4 regions of the Enterobacter sp. RIT637 genome follow, and region 4 is predicted to be linked to each of the others. Evidence: predicted binding sites of a transcription regulator. Region 4 holds the regulator's gene; each other region holds the start of a gene.
What was found. The regulator CRP, encoded in region 4, controls carbon source genes, mostly activating them, when cyclic AMP is high. The targets are predictions, from matches to a motif close to ATGTGANNNNNNTCACAT.
Positions count from the first base shown of each region.

Region 1 (3,212 bases), on a different contig from region 4:
GCTCATGTGCGCCGGGTTGATGAAGCGGTCATCGTTCGGGTTGATCAGGAAGGTGCAGGCCTTCAGCTTTTCGGTTTCCGCGATAAGCGCGGGCAGGTCGGTAACGTTTTGCTCTTTCAGCACGCGCTGGAGCAGCCACAGGCCCATGATATTTTTCAGCACGCGATAGCGCCCTTCCGCGCCACCTTCGTTAGTGATGTTCGCCGCCATCGCGGCATCGCTGGTGTACGGCGTTTTGCTCTCAAAGCCCATCAGCGACCAGGTGCCGGAAGAAAGGTACGCCGCGTCTTTGTTGGCGAGCGGCGAGGCAATGACCGCGCTGGCGGTATCGTGGCTGGCGACGGCAACGACGGGGATCTCGTTCCCCTGCGGGCAAATCCACTGACCGATCACATTTCCGGGGTGCGTTGGCGTGCCGAACCAGGACGGCGATGCGCCCGTCCACGCCAGCAGGTTTTCGTCCCAGTTATCGGTGTTGATGTTGACCAGCTGCGTGGTGGTGGCGTTGGTGTATTCCCAGTTCATGTTGCCGGTCAGGCGGTAGCTCAGGTAGTCCGGGATCAGCAGCGCGTGGGCGACGTTCGCGACCAGCCCTGGCTGCTGCTCAACCAGAGCGCGCAGCTGGTACAGCGTGTTGAACGGCAGAAACTGAATGCCGCTGCGCCCGTAGATGTTGTCCTTACCAAGTTGGGCGATGGCGTGTGCCATCAGGCCGTCGGTGCGGCTGTCGCGGTAGGAGACGGGCAGGCCGACGCGCTCGCCGTTACTGTCCAGCAGCACATAGTCCACGCCCCAGGTGTCAATGCCGATGCTGTCGATACGAATGCCGTCGTTGCAGACGTTGTTCAGCCCGGTGCGGATCTCCGCCTCCAGGGCGTCGATATCCCAGGTCTCAAAACCGTCCTGCTTTTGCAGGCAGTTGGCGAAACGGTGCATTTCGCGAAGCGAAAGTGTGCGCTGGCTACAGTCCCAGGTGGCCAGCATTACGCGGCCGCTGGATGCGCCTAAATCGACAGCCACACAATGGCGAAAAGTCATGGTCGGATCCTTTCTTAATTCATTAGCGGTGAGTGTAAGAAAGGGAAGAAAAAGGCACCTTCTCGCCACTGACAGGCCAAATCCGGCGCTGGCAAGAAAGCAAAGATGAACGTGAGGGAGTTCACAGTTTCCAGTAATAACGCGGGTTTCAGCCAGTGTGACGCTTACCGCATTTCCCGATCTTTCCGCCGGTTTCTTGAAAAACGGACAGCTTTTGCGAGGTTTGCTGCCGAAAATTTAAGGTGAGCGTGGAAGGCCTTAATTACTATTTTGAGAACATTTCTCATTGGTGGGGGCCGTTATGACCGTACTACACAGCGTGGATTTTTTCCCTGCAGGAGGGTCGCCCGTCGCGATTGAGCCGCGGCTCCCTCAGGCCGCTTTTCCGGAACATCATCATGATTTTCATGAGATTGTGATTGTTGAGCACGGGACGGGCATTCACGTGTTTAACGGCCAGCCGTACACCATCAGCGGCGGCACGGTGTGCTTTGTGCGCGACCACGACAGGCACCTGTATGAACATACCGACAACCTGTGCCTGACCAACGTGCTCTATCGTTCTCCGGACGCGTTCCAGTTCCTTTCGGGGCTGAATCAGCTGCTGCCGCAGGAGAAGGACGGGCACTATCCGTCGCACTGGCGCGTGAACCAGTCTACCTTACAGCAGGTGCGTCAGCTGGTGAGCCAGATGGAGCAGAGCGAGGACGGGCAGGAGACGCACGCCATTGCCACGCGCGAACTGCTGTTCATGCAGCTGCTGGTGCTGCTGCGCCGCAGTAGTCTGGTGGAGGGGCTGGAAAATAACGACGCCCGGCTGAACCATCTGATGGCCTGGCTGGAAGACCATTTCGCCGAAGATGTCTGCTGGGAAACGCTGGCGGATGATTTTTCGCTGTCGCTGCGCACCCTGCATCGCCAGCTGAAGCAGTACACCGGGCTGACGCCGCAGCGCTACCTTAACCGCCTGCGCTTAATCAAAGCACGTCATCTTTTACGCCATACTGACGAAAGCGTCACCGATATCGCCTATCGCTGCGGTTTCGGCGACAGTAACCACTTTTCGACGCTTTTTCGCCGGGAGTTTAGCTGGTCGCCGCGCGATATTCGTCAGGGAAAAGACGCGTTGCTTCAGTAACGCGAGGGCAGTCACCGTTTTATTGCCGCAATAAAGCTAATAATGTCAGGTTTTTCGGCACAGAGGTCGTGGTGTGGCTGCTCAGTTAATCCTTCGCAAAGATGATTTTTTTGCCTCCGCGAGTCAGGCCGTGGCGGTGGCCGATCGCTACCCGCAAAACGTCTTTGCCGAGCATACCCACGAGTTTTGCGAGCTGGTGCTGGTGTGGCGCGGCAACGGCCTGCACGTCCTCAACGACCGTCCCTACCGCATCACGCGCGGGGATCTGTTCTACATCCGCGCCGAAGATAAACACTCCTACGCCTCGGTTAACGACCTGGTGCTGCAGAACGTCATCTACTGCCCGGACAGGCTCAGGCTTAACGTGGACTGGGCCGCGAACATTCCGGGTTTTCTTGACGCTAAGGGTTCTCCGCACTGGCGGTTAAGCAGCAGCGGCATGACCCAGGTTCGGCAGGTCATTTCCCAGCTTGAGCAGGAGAGCCAGAAGAGCGACCCGGTCGCTAACCAGATGGCGGAGCTGCTTTTCGCCCAGCTGGTGATGACGCTGAAGCGCTACCGTTACGCCACCGATAACCCTTCCGCCACCACGCAGGAAGCGCTGCTGGATAAGCTCATCACCACGCTTGCGGGCAGCCTGAACAGAAGCTTCGTGCTGGAGAAATTCTGCGAGCAGGAGCAGTGCAGCGAGCGCGCGCTGCGCCAGCAGTTCCGTACCCAGACGGGAATGACGGTGAACCACTACCTGCGCCAGCTGCGCATCTGCCACGCCCAGTATCTGCTGCAGCATACGGAGCTAATGGTGAGTGAAGTGGCGATGCGCTGCGGCTTTGAGGACAGTAACTACTTTTCGGTGGTGTTTAACCGCGAGGTGGGGATGACGCCGGTTCAGTGGCGTCATCGCAGTCGAAAGGCGGCCTAATCAGTTCGCCATGCCGAGGCCAACGATGTTGGCGGCAATGATAATCACCACGCAGCCCAGGCTCAGGACGCCCACCGGACGTCGCCCGGCGTTGTTCCACTCCTTCAGCACCAG
Region 1 is NZ_JAIHAZ010000016.1:62,121-65,332, reverse strand. It holds gene rhaB (rhamnulokinase) at 1-1,038, opposite strand, end outside; gene rhaS (HTH-type transcriptional activator RhaS) at 1,340-2,176, shown strand; gene rhaR (HTH-type transcriptional activator RhaR) at 2,250-3,098, shown strand; gene rhaT (L-rhamnose/proton symporter RhaT) at 3,099-3,212, opposite strand, start outside.
Region 1: the regulator CRP is predicted to act here: its motif matches at 1,194-1,211, upstream of rhaS (HTH-type transcriptional activator RhaS).

Region 2 (3,212 bases), on a different contig from region 4:
TGATGCCGGAAGTGCGTGATCGTGACTTGAGCGCGGCAGAAGACGCGGCAGAAGCGCCCCGACGCGAATCAGTTGGCTATGGCGCGCTCTCATCACGACGTTAATGGTTTATATCCTGAGTGACTTGTCACACAACTTTTCAATCGTGTCACACCACATGGAGAAAAGTTAATATAAATCAATATCTGAAATTGAAGTATCAGTATGGTTGATGGCAGTGATTTTTTTTACCCCAACTGCCATTCTAGTTGGTGTAGTCAGCAGGCGCTGCCGCTTCGAAAGAAGAGCGGCAGCGGATCGCAGCTTTCATTAATTAACGAGTCTCAATCATGGAAAACCGGTTATTACAGGCGAAAGCGACGCTGCCTCAGTACGATCGCGGCAGCCTCAAGGCGCGCATTGTTCATTTAGGGTTTGGCGCATTTCACCGTGCGCATCAGGCAGTTTATACCGATATTCTTGCGGCTGAACACGGCAGCGACTGGGGTTATTGTGAAGTGAATCTGATTGGTGGCGAACAGCAAATTGCCGATCTCAATGCGCAGGATAACCTCTACACCGTCGCGGAGATGTCAGCCGATGCATGGACATCGCGCGTCGTCGGCGTGGTGAAAAAAGCACTTCACGCGCAGGTTGACGGGCTGGAAGCCGTACTGGCGGAGATGTGTGAACCTCAGGTCGCGATTGTCTCCCTGACCATCACCGAGAAAGGCTACTGCCATTCCCCGGCGACCGGACAACTGATGCTCGATCATCCGTTAATCGCCGCCGACCTGCAAAACCCGCTTCAGCCGAAATCTGCGCCTGGCGTCGTGGTTGAAGCGCTGGCGCGTCGTAAAGCGGCGAGTCTGCCTGCTTTCAGCGTGATGTCCTGCGACAACATGCCGGAGAATGGTCACGTTATGCGCAATGTGACCTGCGCCTACGCACGCGCCGTAGACGGCGAACTGGCGGACTGGATTGAAGCCAACGTTACCTTCCCGTCAACGATGGTGGATCGCATTGTCCCTGCAGTAACCGCCGATACGTTGGACAAAATCGAGCAGTTGACCGGCGTGCGCGATCCGGCGGGCGTGGCCTGCGAACCGTTCCGCCAGTGGGTTATCGAAGATGACTTCGTGGCTGGCCGTCCCCACTGGGAAAAAGCGGGGGCCGAGCTGGTGGCAGACGTCATCCCGTTCGAAGAGATGAAGCTGCGCATGCTCAACGGCAGCCACTCGTTCCTGGCCTATCTCGGCTATCTGGCGGGATATCAGCACATCAACGAGTGCATGGAAGATGAAAACTTCCGTACAGCCGCACACGCGCTGATGCTCAAGGAGCAGGCTCCCACGCTGAAAGTGAAAGGCGTTGATTTAGGCCACTATGCTGACCTGCTGATTGCGCGCTACAGCAACCCGGCCCTGCGTCACCGCACCTGGCAGATCGCGATGGACGGCAGCCAGAAGCTCCCGCAACGTATGCTGGACTCCGTGCGCTGGCATCGGGTTCACCAGAAGCCTTTCCCGCTGCTGGCGCTGGGCGTAGCAGGCTGGATGCGTTACGTCGGCGGAGTGGACGAGCAGGGTAACGCCATTGAGGTGAGCGACCCGCAGCTGGCGGTGATTCAGGCGGCCGTGAAGGGGAGCGCTGAAGGGCAAAGCCGCGTTAAGGCGCTGCTGGGCATTGAAGCCATTTTTGGAAACGAACTGCCGAAGGATGCAGTCTTTGTGAATGCGGTGATGGAGGCCTATCAGACGTTGCTGCTGAAGGGGGCGAAAGCCACAGTGGCACAATACGCGGTACAACCGTAATTTATTTCATGCCGCCGCTGGCGGCGGCATGAACCCGCACCTTTAGTGCATTCCCAGACGAATCAGTTCGATCGGTTCGTATTTACCTTCACTTCCTTCCACTTCAACCGTTTTGCTGCGGCGCACCTGCGCGGCGTCCAGCCCGTCGCTGTGGATCGCTTTAATCACGCCAGTTTTGCCCGTGCCGCTAATCATGACGCGGCTGCCGGTGGTAATGGCGTTACGGTTACGGTCGTATGTCATCATGGTATTTTCTCCTCTCTAACTCTTCGTTACGGCGCTATTATTGGTTCTGCCGTTCACGGGCACTATTAATACGCCTCTCGCCGCATAAATTATTTGCTTTTGATCAAGGTCACACTTTTTTTATCCTCAGTGCAGCCTGCTGACGGTTCCGGACGGTAATTTACAAAGTCGACAATTATTTTCCTAAATGGATAATTTCACCCTGCAAGCGTTGAGGGTTTGTTTATATTGCCAATGGCACTCTTGAGTCAGGAAATAATCCTCTCATCGGAATTAGGAGTCAGGCTTATGTACAAGAAAATATTGATGCCTGTTGACGTGTTTGAAATGGACTTGAGCGACAAAGCGGTGCGCCACGCGGCCAATCTGGCAAAGGCAGAAGGCGCGTCGATTACCCTGGTTAACATTCTGCCTAACAGCAGCCGCTCGCTGCTGCGCGGATTCAACGCGGACATAAAGAAATTCGAAGAGTATATGACCGCGGAGTCTGAGAAAAAAATGACGGCGTTAAAGCGGCTCTTTGATATTTCGCCGAATGATATTCACTGCAAAGTGTGCATTGGCAACGTGCGTGATGAAATTATCAAACTCAGCAAAGAAGGGGAGTATGACGTTATTGTCATCGGGTCGAAAAACCCGAGCATCACCACCCATCTGCTGGGATCAAACGCGGAATCTATTCTGCGCTACGCCACGATCCCGGTATTAGTCGTTCGCTAATCTCGTCGCCGCACCCGAAAGGGGGCGGCGAATATTACTCTTCGCTAAACCACTCGCTATTTTCCTGCCGGATGAGCTGTACCGATTCGCTAATTTCCTGCAGATGCAGCGTCATCGCGTTTTCCACGCCGTCCGCGTCGCGCTTTTCCAGCGCGCTGAAAATATCATGGTGCTGGCGGAGCAGCATTTCCGGCGGGGAGACATGGTCCAGGCTCATGTAGCGCACGCGGTCGATGGTCGCTTTGATGTTTTCAATGGTATCCCACGCCAGCTGGCAATCCGCAATTTGCGCCAGTTTCTGATGAAATTCGTCATCAAGCTGGAAGAAGTCGTTGAGCTGTTTACGATCAATCGCGATCCGCTGCTGATGCAGGTTCTGCTCCAGCAGGTAACACTGATTGTCATCGATAAGCGCTGCGGCGCGACGTGCCACTGCGCATTCAATGGCCTGGC
Region 2 is NZ_JAIHAZ010000001.1:621,668-624,879, forward strand. It holds gene K5E19_RS03035 (MFS transporter) at 1-104, shown strand, start outside; gene K5E19_RS03040 (mannitol dehydrogenase family protein) at 330-1,793, shown strand; gene ydfZ (putative selenium delivery protein YdfZ) at 1,836-2,039, opposite strand; gene K5E19_RS03050 (universal stress protein) at 2,328-2,759, shown strand; gene K5E19_RS03055 (GntR family transcriptional regulator) at 2,794-3,212, opposite strand, start outside.
Region 2: the regulator CRP is predicted to act here: its motif matches at 2,137-2,154, upstream of ydfZ (putative selenium delivery protein YdfZ).

Region 3 (3,212 bases), on a different contig from region 4:
CAGCGGCCAGGTAGCCGAAGTAGGTCCACTGGATAGCTTCCTGAGCGTTGGTAGCAGGACCAGAGATATCGCAGCCATATTTAGCCGCCATCTCTTTGATCTGGCCCAGCGCGCGGTGCTGTTCCGCGATTTCTTCACGCAGACGGATAGTCGCTTCCAGGTTTACACCGTTTTCCAGATCGGACTGCAGGGATACGAACTGCGCATACTTGTCTTTCATCAGGAAGTCGATACCGTACAGCGCAACGCGACGGTAGTCACCGATGATACGGCCACGGCCATACGCATCCGGCAGACCAGTCAGAACGCCAGATTTACGGCAGTTCAGAATGTCTTTGGTGTAAACATCGAATACGCCCTGGTTGTGGGTCTTGCGGTATTCGGTGAAGATTTTTTTCAGCATTGGGTCCAGCTCGCGGTTATACGCTTTGCAGGAACCTTCAACCATTTTGATGCCACCGAACGGGATGATTGCGCGTTTCAGTGGTGCTTCAGTCTGCAGACCAACGATTTTCTCAAGGGCTTTGTTGATGTAGCCAGCATCGTGAGAAGTGATGGTGGAAGCTACGGAGGTGTCAAAATCAACTGGCGCGTGAGTGCGGTTTTCCAGTTTAACGCCTTCCATTACGCTGTCCCACAGCTTGGTGGTCGCGTCAGTTGCGCCAGCCAGGAAGGATTCGTCACCTTCATACGGGGTATAGTTTTTCTGAATGAAGTCACGTACGTTTACTTCATTCTGCCAGTCACCTTTCGCAAAACCTTCCCAGGCTGTGGCTAACTTTTCATTAAGCTCGGACATGTAACACCTACCTTCTTAAGTGGATTTTTTATTTACTGCCTGAGACGCCCATCAGTGATGGTTGTCGCCACGCAGGTAAATGACCCAGTATGTCAACCCAACTAACAGACCCCCACCGATAATGTTCCCGATAGTGACGGGGATCAGGTTATCAGTAATGAAGTTCATGATAGTCAGGTGAGAGAAACTTTCCGGATTTGAACCAACAGCGGTCCAGAACTCCGGGCTCGCAAAGTTGCGGATAACAATCCCCATCGGAATCATAAACATATTCGCAATACTGTGCTCGAAGCCGCTGGCAACAAACATCGCAACCGGCAGAACCATAATCATGGCTTTGTCCATCAGGCTACGACCCGAGTAGCTCATCCAGACGGCCAGGCAGACCATCAGGTTTGCGAGGATGCCGAGAGCAACAGCTTCGATAAATGTATGATGCATTTTGTGGTCAGCGGTTTGCAGGACGTTAAGCCCCCAGCCGCCGTTGGCGGTCATATACTCGCCAGAGAGCCACATCAACAGAACAAAGAGCAGACAGCCAATCAGGTTACCAACATAGACGTTAAGCCAGTTGCGCGCCAGCTGACCCCAGGTAATTCTTCCGCTGGCTTTCGCCACAACAATCAGCACCGTAGAGGTGAAGAGGTCGGCGCCGCAGATGACGCAAAGAATCAGACCCAGTGAGAAGCAAATACCGCCAATCAGTTTGGCCATGCCGAAAGGCATTCCGGCAGTACCGGTGGTGGCAGTGATGTAGAAGACGAAAGCGATTGAGATGAACACACCGGCCGTGATCGCCAGATAGAACGTCTTCATCGGGTGTTTCGTTGCTTTATAGACACCCGCTTCTTCGGCAACTTTGGCCATTGCAGCTGGGAGTAAAAGATCAAAAGGGTTGTCAGCTTTCACACTAACTCTCTCTTTATTAAGTCGGCGACGAGATACTAACAAAGCATTATAGAAGAGAAATTGATATAGATCATATCTCGCCTGGCTTATAGGCCCGCAATGTGTATGGATTTACAGCGAATGCGGAGTAAGTATTTGATTATCCGTATAAAAATAAATTTTAAAAGTTATGAAAAGAGTTGAATTTTTTCGTTCGGCCCCCTTCGAAACAGTTAATTAATATAGAGTATTTACCATAAAAAGTAACAATAAAGCTTGGCTAAATATTATTATATTTACCCATGTTTAACTTTATTATTACAATCAACAATCATTGCCGAAAAAATAAAAAAAGGGGCAATGAAATTGCCCCGTAATATAGCCCAGACGATTGGATACGCCTACATCTGGTGATGTTATATGCGCTTATTTTGACCAGTAAGCGGCTTTTGCCTTCTGTAATTTTTCATATGCTTTCAGCAGCGACTGATGTGCCGGGAAGGCTTTCAGATCGCTATCAACAGCCTGCAGGCCATAGAACGGCTCTTCGCCGCTCAGCGCCGCACTGGCGGCTTCAACGGCGTCTGCACCGTACATACGAACAAAGGCATTCAGGTACTGCAGAGGTTCACGATCCTCTTCCTGAGCGAGCAGCAACAGCGTCTGAAGGCAGCGGTAGTAGTTGGTGCGTTCGGCTGAGAAGACGGACTGGTTAAACTCCATGGTCCATTCGGTCCAGGCCAGAGCCTGATCAAGATCGCCACCCGCCAGAGCCAGCATCGCTTTCAGCTCACCAATACGCAGGGTGTACCAGCCGTTGTCTTTACCGGTCGCCAGACCCAGCAGTTCGCGCACGCGGGTGAAGTCATCGTGGCCTTCTTCGTCCAGCTGGGCGATCAGGTTCAGATAATCTTCTTTTTCCCACTCGCTGCCCGGCAGAGCCAGCAGTGTTTCGCGCAGGTGCGCGCCCATGCTGTTATTTGCCAGCCACAGATCTTCTGCCGGATAGATGTCGGACATGCCCGGAACAATAATGCGGCACGCGTAGACGCCAAGGTGTTCGTAGTCAGCAATATAGACGTCCTGGTCTTCCGCTTTGAAGATTGCCATCAGCGTGGCGAACTCTTCTTCCGTGGTACCGGCAAAACTCCAGTCTACGAACGGATAGTCTGCATCCTGCTTGAACATGTCCCAGGAGATCAAACCGCTGGAGTCGATGAAGTGGGTTTCGAGATTGGTATGCTCGGCCACTTCTTCATCGTCAAAGGTTGGCGGGGTGAACACGTCGAGATCTTTCAGGCTACGGCCCTGTAGCAGCTCGGTGACGGTACGCTCCAGCGCCACGCCGAAGTCCGGGTGCGCGCCGAAGGAGGCAAAGCAGGTACCGTTGGTTGGGTTAAACAGCACGACGCAGATAACCGGGTATTTACCGCCCAGCGAGCCGTCATAGGCAAAGATTGGGAAACCTTCTGCTTCGAGCTTAGCGATGGACTCTACGACGCCCGGGTAGCGCGCCAGCACGTCG
Region 3 is NZ_JAIHAZ010000001.1:57,619-60,830, forward strand. It holds gene pflB (formate C-acetyltransferase) at 1-799, opposite strand, end outside; gene focA (formate transporter FocA) at 851-1,708, opposite strand; gene ycaO (30S ribosomal protein S12 methylthiotransferase accessory factor YcaO) at 2,114-3,212, opposite strand, start outside.
Region 3: the regulator CRP is predicted to act here: its motif matches at 1,767-1,784, upstream of focA (formate transporter FocA).

Region 4 (3,212 bases):
CGGGCGATGCGGCTGAAGTGCCAGGCGGCAAACTGGCCTACCGGGTTATCCGGATGCTGACGGGCGATTTTCTCCAGCGCGCCGAGCTGTTTGTCCATGTTGAAGCGCGTGGGGTAGCGGTGATAGAGGATATCGTCAGCCAGAACCCTCAGCCGCGCGGCGACGGTCTGCGCGTTCCAGCGGATCACCGCTTCGGCATGGCTGCGCTCCACCAGCTTTTGCACCTCCTGCGGGTGGTGAAGGCTGACGGAGATATGCTCCTGCAGGTCCAGCCCCACCTGGAAGGTGCGCAGCAGCCGTTTGTATTCGTGGTTCTTGTTGGCGGCGAGCATGTGCAGCTGTTGGTAGCACTGGCTAATCAGGTCTACAACCTTTTGCTGGCGCGTCAGCAGCGGCGGCAGGGATTTCTCCGGGTCGGTATGCTGGGTGAGCAGGGTGTATTTGGCCTCGCAGTAATCCGCAAGCTGCACATAGAGCAGGCTCAGGGATTCACGCAGCGGCTGCTCCCGCCACAGCCAGAACCAAAACCAGTTAAACACCCCGTACCAGAGCGTGCCAAGGGCGTAGATCAGCAGCGGCTCCCACACCGGCATATTCCCGGCGAGGCTTAGCGTGAAAATGGCCGCAATCAGCGAGGCGGGCAGCAGTCGCGCGTGCAGCGAACTGATTTCCGCCGTCACGCCAAGCGTCATCGCCAGCACGGTCAGGATCAGCGGCAGCGGGATATCACGGGCAAGCAGGAGCTGTACCGCGAGACTACAGCCAGCAAACAGGCAGCCACCGATAATGAGGCGTTTGAAAAAGCGCTTATGCGGCGTGTCCAGACCGGCAATGTTGCAGCAGGCAGGCACGAGGGAAAACAGCAGACCTTGCTGAAGATGTCCGAGGATCAGGCCTATGGCCACAGGAAGGCACAACACCAGCGTTTGTCGCAGTGCGTAGTTAACTTCCGGGTGATAGATCAGCCTGCGCCACATGGGGAGTAGAGACAAAAACGGCGTGACACCTTGCGATGGCACGCCGTTTGAGCGGAATTAACGCGTTCCGTAAACCACGATGGTTTTACCGTGGGCGGAGATCAGGTTCTGGTCTTCCAGCATTTTCAGGATACGGCCCACTGTTTCACGGGAGCAACCGACGATCTGACCAATTTCCTGGCGGGTAATTTTAATTTGCATGCCGTCAGGGTGGGTCATGGCGTCTGGCTGTTTCGCCAGGTTCAGCAGGGTCTGCGCGATACGGCCGGTCACGTCCAGGAAGGCGAGGTTACCCACTTTCTCAGACGTCACCTGCAGACGGCGTGCCATCTGGGAAGAAAGACGCATCAGGATGTCAGGGTTAACCTGAATCAGCTGACGGAATTTCTTGTAAGAAATTTCAGCCACTTCACATGCTGTCTTTGCACGAACCCAGGCGCTACGTTCCTGGCCCTCTTCAAACAGGCCCAGTTCACCGATGAAATCGCCCTGGTTCAGATAAGAAAGGATCATCTCTTTCCCTTCTTCATCTTTGATCAGCACTGCCACCGAGCCTTTAACGATGTAATACAACGTTTCCGCTTTTTCACCCTGGTGAATCAGCGTGCTCTTCGATGGGTACTTATGAATGTGGCAATGAGACAAGAACCATTCGAGAGTCGGGTCTGTTTGCGGTTTGCCAAGCACCATGCGCTGTTATCCTCTGTTATAAGCTGTCACCAGAGTCATCAGATGCATCCGGACTCTGGGGTTGCAATCGAATTCTTACCCATACCCTGGGAAGTCGGCTGTCGTAACGTTTCGCAGCCAGTAAAGTTTGATGTCCTCTGCATACATGTGTAACGTCAATGTATTACTGTAGCATCCAGAGTGTTTTAGCATAGCTTTTGCCGCGTGTCTCCTGGTGTCTCGCTTCAGCATGATGCAGGTCGCCTTCCGTTGCGAGAAATGTAATGCACGCGTAATCTGTCACCAAAAATGCAACGTTGGAGTTAATGAATATGCAAGCGCGTGTGAAATGGGTTGAGGGTTTAACGTTCCTGGGCGAATCTGCTTCTGGACATCAGATTTTGATGGACGGTAACTCCGGCGACAAAGCCCCAAGCCCGATGGAGATGGTGCTGATGGCGGCGGGCGGATGCAGCGCAATTGACGTGGTGTCGATTTTGCAAAAAGGCCGTCATGATGTGACCGATTGCGAAGTGAAGCTTACTTCCGAACGTCGCGAAGAGGCGCCGCGCCTGTTCACGCACATTAATCTGCACTTTATCGTGACCGGTAAAGAACTGAAGGATGCCGCAGTATCGCGCGCCGTAGACCTTTCTGCGGAGAAATACTGCTCAGTGGCGTTAATGCTGGAGAAAGCGGTAAAAATCACGCATTCGTATGAAGTGATCGAGGCGTAAAAACAAAGCCCGGTGGCGCTGCGCTTACCGGGCCTACAACTGCACGAACGTAGGCCGGATAAGCGAAGCGCCATCCGGCAACAGACGTTACGCGATCTGCTTCCCTTCCATCAGTCGCTGGACCAGCGGCGTCATAATTAACTCCATCGCCAGCCCCATTTTTCCGCCCGGCACCACCAACGTATTCATGTGCGAAATAAACGAGCCCTGCAGCATCGCCAGCAGCCAGGGGTAATCAATGCCTTCGAGGTTGCGGAAGTGGATGACGACAAAGCTCTCATCCAGCGACGGGATGCTTTTAGCCGCAAACGGGTTGGAGGTATCTACCGTCGGCACGCGCTGGAAGTTGATGTGGGTGCGGGAGAACTGCGGCGTCAGGAAGTTAATGTAATCTTCCATGGAACGCACGACGGAATCCATCACCGCTTCGCGAGAATGCCCGCGCTCGCTCATGTCACGCGTCAGCTTCTGGATCCACTCAAGGTTAACGATCGGCACCACGCCGACCAGCAGATCCACGTGGCGCGCGACGTCATGTTGAGGCGTGACCACGCCGCCGTGTAGCCCTTCGTAAAACAGCACGTCGGTCGGCTCCGGCAGCGGCTGCCACGGGGTGAACGTCCCCGGTACCTGGTTCCAGGGAACTGCTTCGTCGTAGGTGTGCAAGTATTTGCGGGACTGCCCGGTCCCGCTCTGCCCGTATTCGCGGAAGGTTTGTTCCAGCAGGCCGAAATCGTTGGCTTCCGGCCCGAAATAGCTGATGTGCTTGCCCAAATCGCGCGCCTTGCGGATGGCCATGTCCATTTCCGGGCGCGTGTAGCGGTGAAAG
Region 4 is NZ_JAIHAZ010000011.1:87,346-90,557, forward strand. It holds gene K5E19_RS16055 (YccS/YhfK family putative transporter) at 1-977, opposite strand, end outside; gene crp (cAMP-activated global transcriptional regulator CRP) at 1,035-1,667, opposite strand; gene K5E19_RS16065 (OsmC family protein) at 1,979-2,383, shown strand; gene K5E19_RS16070 (phosphoribulokinase) at 2,471-3,212, opposite strand, start outside.